DNA from 3 places in the Companilactobacillus pabuli genome. Region 2 is predicted to be linked to each of the others. Evidence: predicted binding sites of a transcription regulator. Region 2 holds the regulator's gene; each other region holds the start of a gene.
What was found. The regulator HrcA, encoded in region 2, represses chaperone genes, less so after heat shock. The targets are predictions, from matches to a motif close to TTAGCACTCNNNNNNNNNGAGTGCTAA.
Positions count from the first base shown of each region.

Region 1: a site for HrcA is predicted at 1,292-1,318, ahead of groES (co-chaperone GroES). Genes of this name have one in related genera too.
Region 3: a site for HrcA is predicted at 2,122-2,148, ahead of clpP (ATP-dependent Clp endopeptidase proteolytic subunit ClpP). Genes of this name have one in related genera too.

Region 1 is NZ_CP049366.1:1,585,079-1,588,366, reverse strand. Features, by position in the region: gene G6534_RS07690 (cation:dicarboxylate symporter family transporter) at 1-509, shown strand, start outside; gene G6534_RS07685 (CPBP family intramembrane glutamic endopeptidase) at 595-1,221, opposite strand; gene groES (co-chaperone GroES) at 1,363-1,647, shown strand; gene groL (chaperonin GroEL) at 1,697-3,288, shown strand, end outside.
Region 2 is NZ_CP049366.1:1,308,385-1,311,672, forward strand. Features, by position in the region: gene dnaK (molecular chaperone DnaK) at 1-717, opposite strand, end outside; gene grpE (nucleotide exchange factor GrpE) at 753-1,313, opposite strand; gene hrcA (heat-inducible transcriptional repressor HrcA) at 1,330-2,376, opposite strand; gene G6534_RS06355 (hypothetical protein) at 2,549-2,731, shown strand; gene ribF (riboflavin biosynthesis protein RibF) at 2,918-3,288, opposite strand, start outside.
Region 3 is NZ_CP049366.1:515,220-518,507, forward strand. Features, by position in the region: gene G6534_RS02405 (DHA2 family efflux MFS transporter permease subunit) at 1-663, opposite strand, end outside; gene G6534_RS02410 (DNA-3-methyladenine glycosylase family protein) at 762-1,412, opposite strand; gene clpP (ATP-dependent Clp endopeptidase proteolytic subunit ClpP) at 1,514-2,101, opposite strand; gene G6534_RS02420 (acyltransferase family protein) at 2,203-3,288, opposite strand, start outside.

The sequences.
Region 1 (3,288 bases), 280 kb from region 2:
TGTTCAGAATTATTGAAAATGAAGTTACTTTAGCTTTCACGACTGCTAGTTCGGAAGCTGCTCTACCTAAGATGATGGAAAAAATGCAAGATTATGGTTCTTCTAAAGGAATCGTTTCGTTCGTTATTCCAACTGGTTATACTTTTAACCTTGATGGTTCAGCCATTTATCAATCATTGGCCGCTTTATTCTTGGCTCAAGCTTACAACATCAATTTAACTCTTGGGCAACAAATTACCCTTGTAGTAGTATTGATGTTAACATCTAAGGGGATGGCCGGAGTACCAGGTGCATCATTTGTCGTGCTACTAGCCACAGTTTCGACAATCGGTGTCCCAATGCAAGGCTTGACCTTCATCGCTGGTATTGACCGTCTCGTAGATATGGGACGTACTGCTGTTAACGTTGTTGGTAATTCACTAGCAACTGTTATCATTGCTAAGAGCGAGCATGAGTTCGATGAGGACAAGAGAGAGAAGTATGTCGCATCCTACAAGCGTGGAGACTAGATTTTCCATGTAGTAAGAAACAAACGATTTAAACACACGTAAATAGCCTACCGATAATTTTTATAATTACCGATAGGCTATTTTTTTAGGCAATACTCATGGTCAAAACAATGGCATTCATAATGATATGACTACCAGCGCTGACGTAAATATTTTTTGACTTGTAATAAATAAAAGCAAACCACAATCCCATTGCGACATAAACTAAGAATCTCGTATCTTGATGCATAAAAGCAAAGATAATAGCGGAAATAATTGCAGCAATATAGACGTTAGTAGGTTTGATCAAGTTGGCAAAGAACACTCTTCTGAAGATGATTTCTTCCATGATTGGAGCAGCAATCATTACATAAAGGAAATAGTAAGGATATTCTTTGACCATCAATAACAAACCAATCGTATTTTGCGAATTAGTGCTGGCATGGAAAACTAGTTGGTCTAAAAAGCCGATACCGAATTGAACAACGATGGCACCGATTGTACCTAAAATGATCCACTGTAAATCGTGATTGAGGTCAGATTTTTTTTCAAAAGCTAATGGACCACCTAATTTAACTAAGTAGATCATCACACCAGTTGCAATAAGTGAACCTAGTGTAATAGTGAGAAAATACGCTGAGCCCGTGATAGAGAGCATCGATAGGACTGTCCCTAACGATAACAATAGAATGTAGGTCAACAGCGTGAAGAACTGATTTTTTTGGTAAGACATGATTCCCTCCGAATTTTTTAAAGGTAAATACTTGCAACTTCACAATATAATGTTAATATAAAACTTGTGATTAGCACAAGAGATGTTTGAGTGCTAAAAAAGTTAAACAAACGTAGAATTACTATATTGGAGGTATTTAAATTGTTAAAACCACTTGGAGATAGAGTCATTGTAACAGTCGATAAAGAAGAAGAAAAGACAGTCGGTGGTATTGTTTTAGCTAACAATGCTAAAGAAAAGCCACAAACTGCTGAAGTTGTTGCTGTCGGTGCTGGATTAGTTACTGATGATGGCAAGACAGTACCTATGAACGTTAAGAAGGGTGACAAAGTTCTTTTTGACAAGTATGCAGGCTCAACAGTTAAGTACGAAGACAATGAATATTTAATCCTTCATGAAAAAGATATCATGGCAATCGTTGACTAATAAAAGTACTTTTAGATAAATTTTTACAGAAAATGGAGTGTGGAATTTAATGGCAAAACAAATTAAGTTTTCAGAAGATGCACGTTCAAAGATGATGGACGGTGTTAACAAATTAGCTGACACAGTTAAGACAACAATTGGACCTAAGGGTAGAAACGTTGTTCTTGAAAAGAGCTACGGTTCACCAGAAATCACAAACGATGGTGTTACAATCGCTAAGAGCATTGAACTAGAAGACCACTTTGAAAACATGGGTGCAAAATTAGTTTCTGAAGTAGCCTCAAAGACAAATGATATTGCCGGTGACGGTACTACTACAGCTACTGTTTTGACACAAGCAATCGTTAAAGAAGGTATGAAGAACGTTACAGCCGGTGCTAACCCTGTTGGTATCAGAACTGGTATCGAAAAGGCTACAAACGCTGCTGTTGATGAACTTCACAAGATTTCACACAAGGTTTCAGGTAAGAGCGATATTGCTCAAGTAGCTTCAGTTTCATCAGCTAGTGAAGAAACAGGTAAGTTAATCGCTGACGCTATGGAAAAAGTTGGTAACGATGGTGTTATCACAATTGAAGAATCAAAGGGTATCGATACAACTCTAGACGTTGTTGAAGGTATGCAATTTGATCGTGGATACATTTCACAATACATGGTTACAGATAACGACAAGATGGAAGCTGACCTTGACAATCCTTACATCTTGATCACAGACAAGAAGATTTCAAACATCCAAGATATCTTGCCATTACTACAAAAGATCGTTCAACAAGGTAAGTCACTACTTATCATCGCTGATGATATTGAAGGTGAAGCATTACCAACACTTGTTTTGAACAAGATCCGTGGTACATTCAACGTTGTTGCTGTTAAGGCTCCTGGCTTTGGTGACCGTCGTAAGGCTCAACTAGAAGATATTGCTACATTAACTGGTGGTACAGTTATTACTTCTGACCTTGGTCTTGAACTAAAAGACACAACAATGGATCAATTAGGTCAAGCTGGTAAAGTTACAGTTACAAAGGACAACACAACAATTGTTGAAGGTTCAGGTAACAAGGACGCTATCAATGAACGTGTTGACTTGATCAAGAAGCAAATTGCTGAAACAACTTCAGACTTTGACAAGGAAAAGTTACAAGAACGTCTAGCTAAATTAGCTGGTGGTGTTGCTGTTGTTAAAGTTGGTGCTGCTACTGAAACAGAACTAAAAGAACGTAAATACAGAATTGAAGATGCTCTAAACGCTACACGTGCCGCTGTTGAAGAAGGCTACGTTGCTGGTGGTGGTACAGCTTTGATGAACGTATTAGACAAAGTTACTGCTTTGAAGGCTGAAGGCGACATTCAAACAGGTATTAACATTGTTGCCCGTGCTTTGGAGGAACCATTACGTCAAATCGCTGAAAATGCTGGTTTTGAAGGTTCAGTTATCGTTGAACACATCAAGGATCAAGAAAACGAAATTGGTTTCAACGCTGCTACTGACAAGTGGGAAAACATGGTTGATGCCGGAATTATCGACCCAACTAAGGTAACACGTTCAGCACTACAAAACGCTGCCAGTGTTGCATCACTATTGTTGACAACAGAAGCAGTTGTTGCTGACAAGCCAGAACCAAAGGATAACAATGCTGCACC
Region 2 (3,288 bases):
TTTTTCAGCGGCATCCTTTAATCTTTGAAGAGCCATCTTGTCTTGACTCAAGTCAACACCATTTTCAGCCTTGAATTGTTCAACTAACCAGTCGATGATCTTTTGGTCAAAGTCATCACCACCAAGGTGTGTATCACCATTTGTTGAAAGTACTTCGAAGACACCGTCACCTAATTGAAGTACAGAAACATCAAATGTACCACCACCAAGGTCATAAACAAGAATCTTTTCATCACCTTTGTCATTATCTAGACCATAAGCAAGTGCTGAAGCTGTTGGTTCGTTAACGATACGTTGAACGTTTAATCCAGCAATCTTACCAGCATCCTTAGTAGCTTGTCTTTGTGAATCATTGAAGTATGCAGGAACTGTGATAACAGCATCTGTAACTTTTTCACCTAAGTAGTCTTCTGAGAACTTCTTAATGTGTTGTAAGATGAAAGCTGAAATTTCTTGTGGTGTGTATGACTTGCCGGCTACAGTAACTTTGTAACCTGCTTCACCCATGTGACGCTTGATTGATGAAACTGTATCAGGGTTTGTGATAGCTTGTCTCTTGGCAACTTCACCAACTTGAATTTCACCATCTTTAAATGCAACAACTGAAGGAGTTGTTCTTGCACCTTCTGGGTTTGTAATAATCTTTGGAGAACCGCCTTCCAAAACGGCTACAGCAGAGTTTGTAGTACCTAAATCAATACCAATAACTTTAGACATAAACCTAAACCTCTTTTTAATTTTTTATTTACTTATTATTGTGCAACGACAACCATTGCTGGACGTAAGACACGATCTTCAAGTTTGTATCCCTTTTGTAGGACTTGAACAACAGTATCTTTTTTGTGATCATCATCTGCGGGAACAGTTTGAACAGCTTGAGCAACTGCAGGATCAAACTTCTCACCTGCATTGTCGATAGCTTTTACATGATTGTCTTCCAATGCTTTAACCATGTGTTGTTGAACCATCTCGATACCCTTTTTCAATTGTTTACTTGAGTCATCGGTAGCTTCAACATTCAAAGCACGTTCCAAGTTATCTAAAACCGGAAGAATTTCAGTAGCTAGCTTTTGTCCGTCATATTTAAGCATGCCAGCAACTTCTTTTTTATGACGATTATTCATATTTTGAATTTCAGCTTGGCTTCTTAAGAACTTATCTTCCAAGTCCGCATTCTTGGCTGTTAGATCCTTAATTTTTGCATCTTTGGGATCAACTTTTTTTTCGGCTGGCTTTTTTTCAGCCTTTTTATCATTTTTTGAAGCTTCCTCTTTAGCAGTCTTCAAATCTTGATCTTTTTGTTTATCTGCCATTACTTCCTCCTAAATTTCAAGAATCATCATACCTTGAATAATAATCAATTAATCTTTTTGCTAACTCAACTCTAAATTCGCCTAACAAACCAATCAATTGCGAGTAGTGCATCGTCGTTGGACCAAGTAAGGCAATGACACCTTTACCGTGATGTCCAACATCATAATTAGCAGTGATAATACTGTAATTCTTCAGTGCATCACTACCTAATTCGCTTCCTAAACGAACCTTGATTCCATCATCTAAAATTGATGGATCCAATAATTTTCTCAAATCATTGCTTTGATTAATAATCGAGAACAATGACTGAACTTCCGACATATCGTCGCTATTAGCATAATTCAAAAGATTCAATTGACCGTCGACATAATACTTCTCTGATTCAGCCTTCTTAAAGAGTGAATCCATCATATCCAACAAACCATCTGTTGAATACATATATTCGGAAAGAATTGCTGGGACATCGCTATGAAGCATTTGGAGAACTTTATTAAGGGGTTGTCCAACCAATTTGTCATTCACGATGTTGACGATTTTTTCAATTAATGAAGTATCAAAATCATCATCGACAGTATAAATATTATTTTCTACATTATTATCACTTGTGACAATGATTGCCATAAGCTGATGTGCGTTCAAAGGGACAATTCTAAATCCAGTCAAACGGATCGAACTACTTTCTGGTCCCAATGTAATTGCGGTGTAGCTGGTCAAATGAGATAAGATCTTGGCGGATTGTTCGATAATATCACCGATTTGATGATATGTTTTACCGAAGTCTTCGTCAATTCTTTGGGCAATATCTTGTGGCACACTAGTTGGTTGCACCAGATGATCAAGATAATAGCGATATCCCATTGCTGAAGGAATTCGACCTGAAGAAAGATGAGTCTTCTCGAGATACCCAACTTCTTCAAGTAAAGCCATTTCGTTTCTGATTGTCGCAGAACTTACATGAAATGGTAATTCATTCATCAATGTCTTCGACCCAACCGGCTGGCCGGTATCTGTAAATATGCGCACGACTTCTCTCAAGATTGCATCTTGACGTTGTGATAGCATTATACCGTCCTCCTTTTTAGCACTATTCATACCTGAGTGCTAACAATGTAAAATATAACAATCTATCCTTATAGTGTCAAGTATGCACGCTCATTTTTCATAATTATTTCATAAAAGCCTTTATTATTATCAACGTTGAAAAAGAGAACTACTTGGTTTGCAGGTTCTTTCTTTGGTTAACGATAAAATTCCGTCCTCCACAGCAAAGAAAATTTGGCTGGAACGTAGTGGGCACGATTTTGAGCTTTTGCATAAACCAAGTGCGCAAAATCTCAAAACTCGGCCTTATTCTAAGCAACAAGTTGCTAAGAATAACCTCACTACTGAGCCAATTTTCTTTGCTGTTCCGGACTAGAGCAGTGATTTTATTTCTTATATCAATAAATTAAAAACATCTACTTAGATAATAGTGTGCAAGTAAGCATGGGCACTATATTTAAAGTAGATGCTATTTTTGAATTACACGAAATAAGTAATAAAAAATGTTATCTAGTCGGTAACCTAACTCAAGAAAGACCCATTTGCACCTCAAGTTCTCCTTTTACAATACTTTTAAGGAATTACGTTTATCTAATTCTAATTGCTTGATCAAACCGTCTGCTCCGTCAAATTTCACTTCGCCACGTAAATATTTGACCCACTCGATTACTACTGGTTCTCCATAAATATCTCGATTAAAATCAAAAATATTGGATTCAATCGTAATACCAGTGTTTTCTTTGAAAGTAACATTGTAACCTACTGAGGTCATTGAATTGTACCAAACCCCATCTACTTTTATTTTAGTAGCATAAACACCAATTGAAGGAATCACTTGATCACCATCGACAGCTATATTGGCTGTGGGATAGCCGAGTGTCCGCCCGCGTTGTAGACCATGAATGACTTTGCCTTGGTTTTGATAATTGTAGC
Region 3 (3,288 bases), 790 kb from region 2:
AGCTTGGTTGACAACATATAGCAAGCCAATCAAACCAAGCAAATAAATAGTTGAAATTAAATCCAAACTAGCCTTATGACGAGGCATAACGTCTTTAATACAAAATAGTCCGCTAATAAAGATAACAATCATAATCAGCAAGAAGATGACGAATAATCCTTGCCATTTCAAAAAGTTTAAAACAATACCGGAAATAATTGGACCACTGGCTAAAGCAGATCCCATGACCAAACCTGCGTACCCCATAGTTGAACCACGTTTGTTTTCAGGTGTGATGGTCAATAAAACTGATTGAAACGATGGAAACAAGACTCCAACACCAATAGCTTCTAAAGCTCTACCAAGCATAGCCATCGGAAAGTTTTGAGCTGTAATAATGATCAATGTACCTAGCGCAAAAATTCCGACCACGCTTAAAAAGATTTTCTTAAATGAAAAATTATTTAATAGCCAAGGACTGATAGGCATCATGATACACATGATCAACATAAAACCAGTTGTTAACCATTGAATCGTTGGTGCCGTGACACCGAAGAATTTCATCAATGTTGGATAAGCAGTTGAAAGTGATGACTGACTGATCGACATTGTGAAAGTTCCTGATAGCAAAGTTATGATGAATAACTTCCGAGCTAGGCTATTTTGAATTTCACCCTTATTCATAAAAATATCCCTTCTTTGTAAAATCTAATACCAAATAAAGGATAGTCTAAATAAAAAAAGCTGTCCAACACAATGCCCGTAATACAGCGCTTTCAGGGCTATTTTTTGTATAAATGAAAAGTATTTTTAGTTAAGCCTAGATTTTTTGCTTGATACATATACCTACTAGCGATAGATGCATAGGGATGCCACTTGTAACATTTTTTCTCGACAGCTGTTTTTTTGAAATTATGAGTTTTATAAACCCAACTGTAACTTTGTAAAAAAGCGACATCCTCAAAAGGTAAAATATCTGGTCGATTTAATGAAAAAATCAGGAACATCTTTGCTGACCAAATACCGATACCCTTGACTGTGGTTAAGCTGTCGATAACTTGTGTATCTGACATTTGCAAATAATCTGAGAAGTTTATTTTATTTGTTAAAATTGCTTCCGTTAAATTTTGAATGTAGTGAACTTTAGAGTGTGAGATACCAATACTTAATAGTTGTTCATCAGACAAGTATTGAATGGTGGTTGGGCAAATCTTTCCAGCACATTCATTTGTTAAACGAGCAGTCAAAACTTTGGCGACTTTTTTTGAAAGCATTTGTTCAATGATTTGGCTGACTAAAAAGGCGTAGGCATCAGTTTGTAATTGGTAATTTATTGGACCCACCATTTGAATGACTTTAGCGAGGTGTTTATCTTTTTGAATCAAATATTGAACTGCAGGAGAATTTTGATCTAAATGTTTTAAGATAGTCATTTTTACCTCCAAATCAGTTTAATTATAAGAGGGAATAAACGCATTGAAGCAAAAAAATCTTCCCTTATCCAAAACGGATAAAGGAAGATTTTTATAAAAGATTATTTGTCAGCTTTGTTTGTCATGATTTCATCAATCAAACCATAGTCTTTAGCTTCTTGGGCTGTCATGTAGTTATCACGATCAGTATCCTTTTGAAGTTTTTCAAATGTTTGACCTGAGTTGTCAGCCAAAATGTGATTTAATCTCTTTCTTGTCTTCAAGATTTCTTGGGCAGCAATTTCAATCTCTGTTTGTTGACCTTGAGCACCACCTAATGGTTGGTGAATGAGGACAGTTGAATTTGGTAGGGCAAAACGTTTGCCTTTTGTACCTGATGACAACAAGACACTACCCATTGAGGCAGCTAAACCAGTTGCGATTGTTTGAACATCAGATTTAACGAAATTCATAGTATCCATGATAGCTAATCCGTCGGTAACTGAACCACCAGGTGAGTTGATGTACATGGAAATATCCTTGTCTGAATCTTGAGCATCAAGGAAAAGTAGTTCAGCAATGACAGTGTTTGCCATTTGACTGTTAACTTCACCAGATAACATGATGATTCTGTCTTTTAATAATCTTGAGTAAATATCATAGGCACGTTCGCCACGTGAACTTTGTTCAATAACTGTAGGAACTAACATAAAATGCCTCCTGTTTTTAATTAGCACTCTTAATAGCACAGTGCTAATTTAGCATACAATGTGTATCGGGTCAACAAACTAAGCTTGATAAATAAAAATATTTATTCAGTTGACTCTTGAACACGTTTTCTTGGTAAAGAATCTTTGATTTTTGACCAAATGATATGAAATGTATATGCAGAAGCAAATGATAGTATCCAGGTTAATAAATAGCAAACAATAATGGCTAAGATAGGATTAACATCTACTAAATTTTTACCACCTAAACGCCAAATGATTTGTAGCCAGAAGACGTTAGACAAGTAAGCACGGTAAGCATAAGTTGCTAGAAAATGGAATACTGGTAGAGCTTTGGAATTAGTATTGATATGTCTGATAGCCAAAGTTGCGACCAATCCGATAACTAATAAGGCGTATAAGGTCATCGAAGGTTTGTAATAAGGTGCATTAGCTAAACTGACAGGATAACCGAAATTAAAGAGCTCTTTATTAGTCCAGTAAAAGACAACTACGAAGAGAATTACTAAAATAGGAAAAGACTTCTTTAAAAACTTTTCTAGTTTGTCTCTAAACATCCACGATAGAACTCCAAAGATTCCGTAAATAACAAAACTAATAAAAATTCGATCGAGTAAATACCAACTTTGTTCATGAGGTCCATGGAAGACTTCTAAATCATAGAAACCAATCCAAGCTGCAAAAAAGACAACTGTGATAACTAAAGTCCAAATTCCACGTTTAGAGTTGTTTTTGACAAAGCGGGCTAGCATCCAGAAGAATGGCATTAAAATAATGAATTGTAACATCATCGTGTTATACCACAAATGTGGTGCGGCATTACCATTGATAAAATGCCAAAGAAATGAGCCAACGTTGTGATATTGGTTGATTTGTTGAACATTTGGCATGATCAGTAAGTAAGCTAGAGTCCACCAAATCGTGGGTACAAAAAGAGCAGACCATTGTTTTTTCATATAGCCACCATAATTAGCCAAGGTATTTTGGTTAGTCGTTCTAGTCGTGGTATACAAGATACCAAAAATAAAGGCTGGAGCAGTGAACTTAACTAAGTTATAAATAATACCAATTGGTGTTTGATAGTTATAAGTCGGACTAGTTGCAAGAACTAGACTCAATACGGTCTGCATCATAACGGCAGTACAAGCAAAGACCTTCATGTAATCACC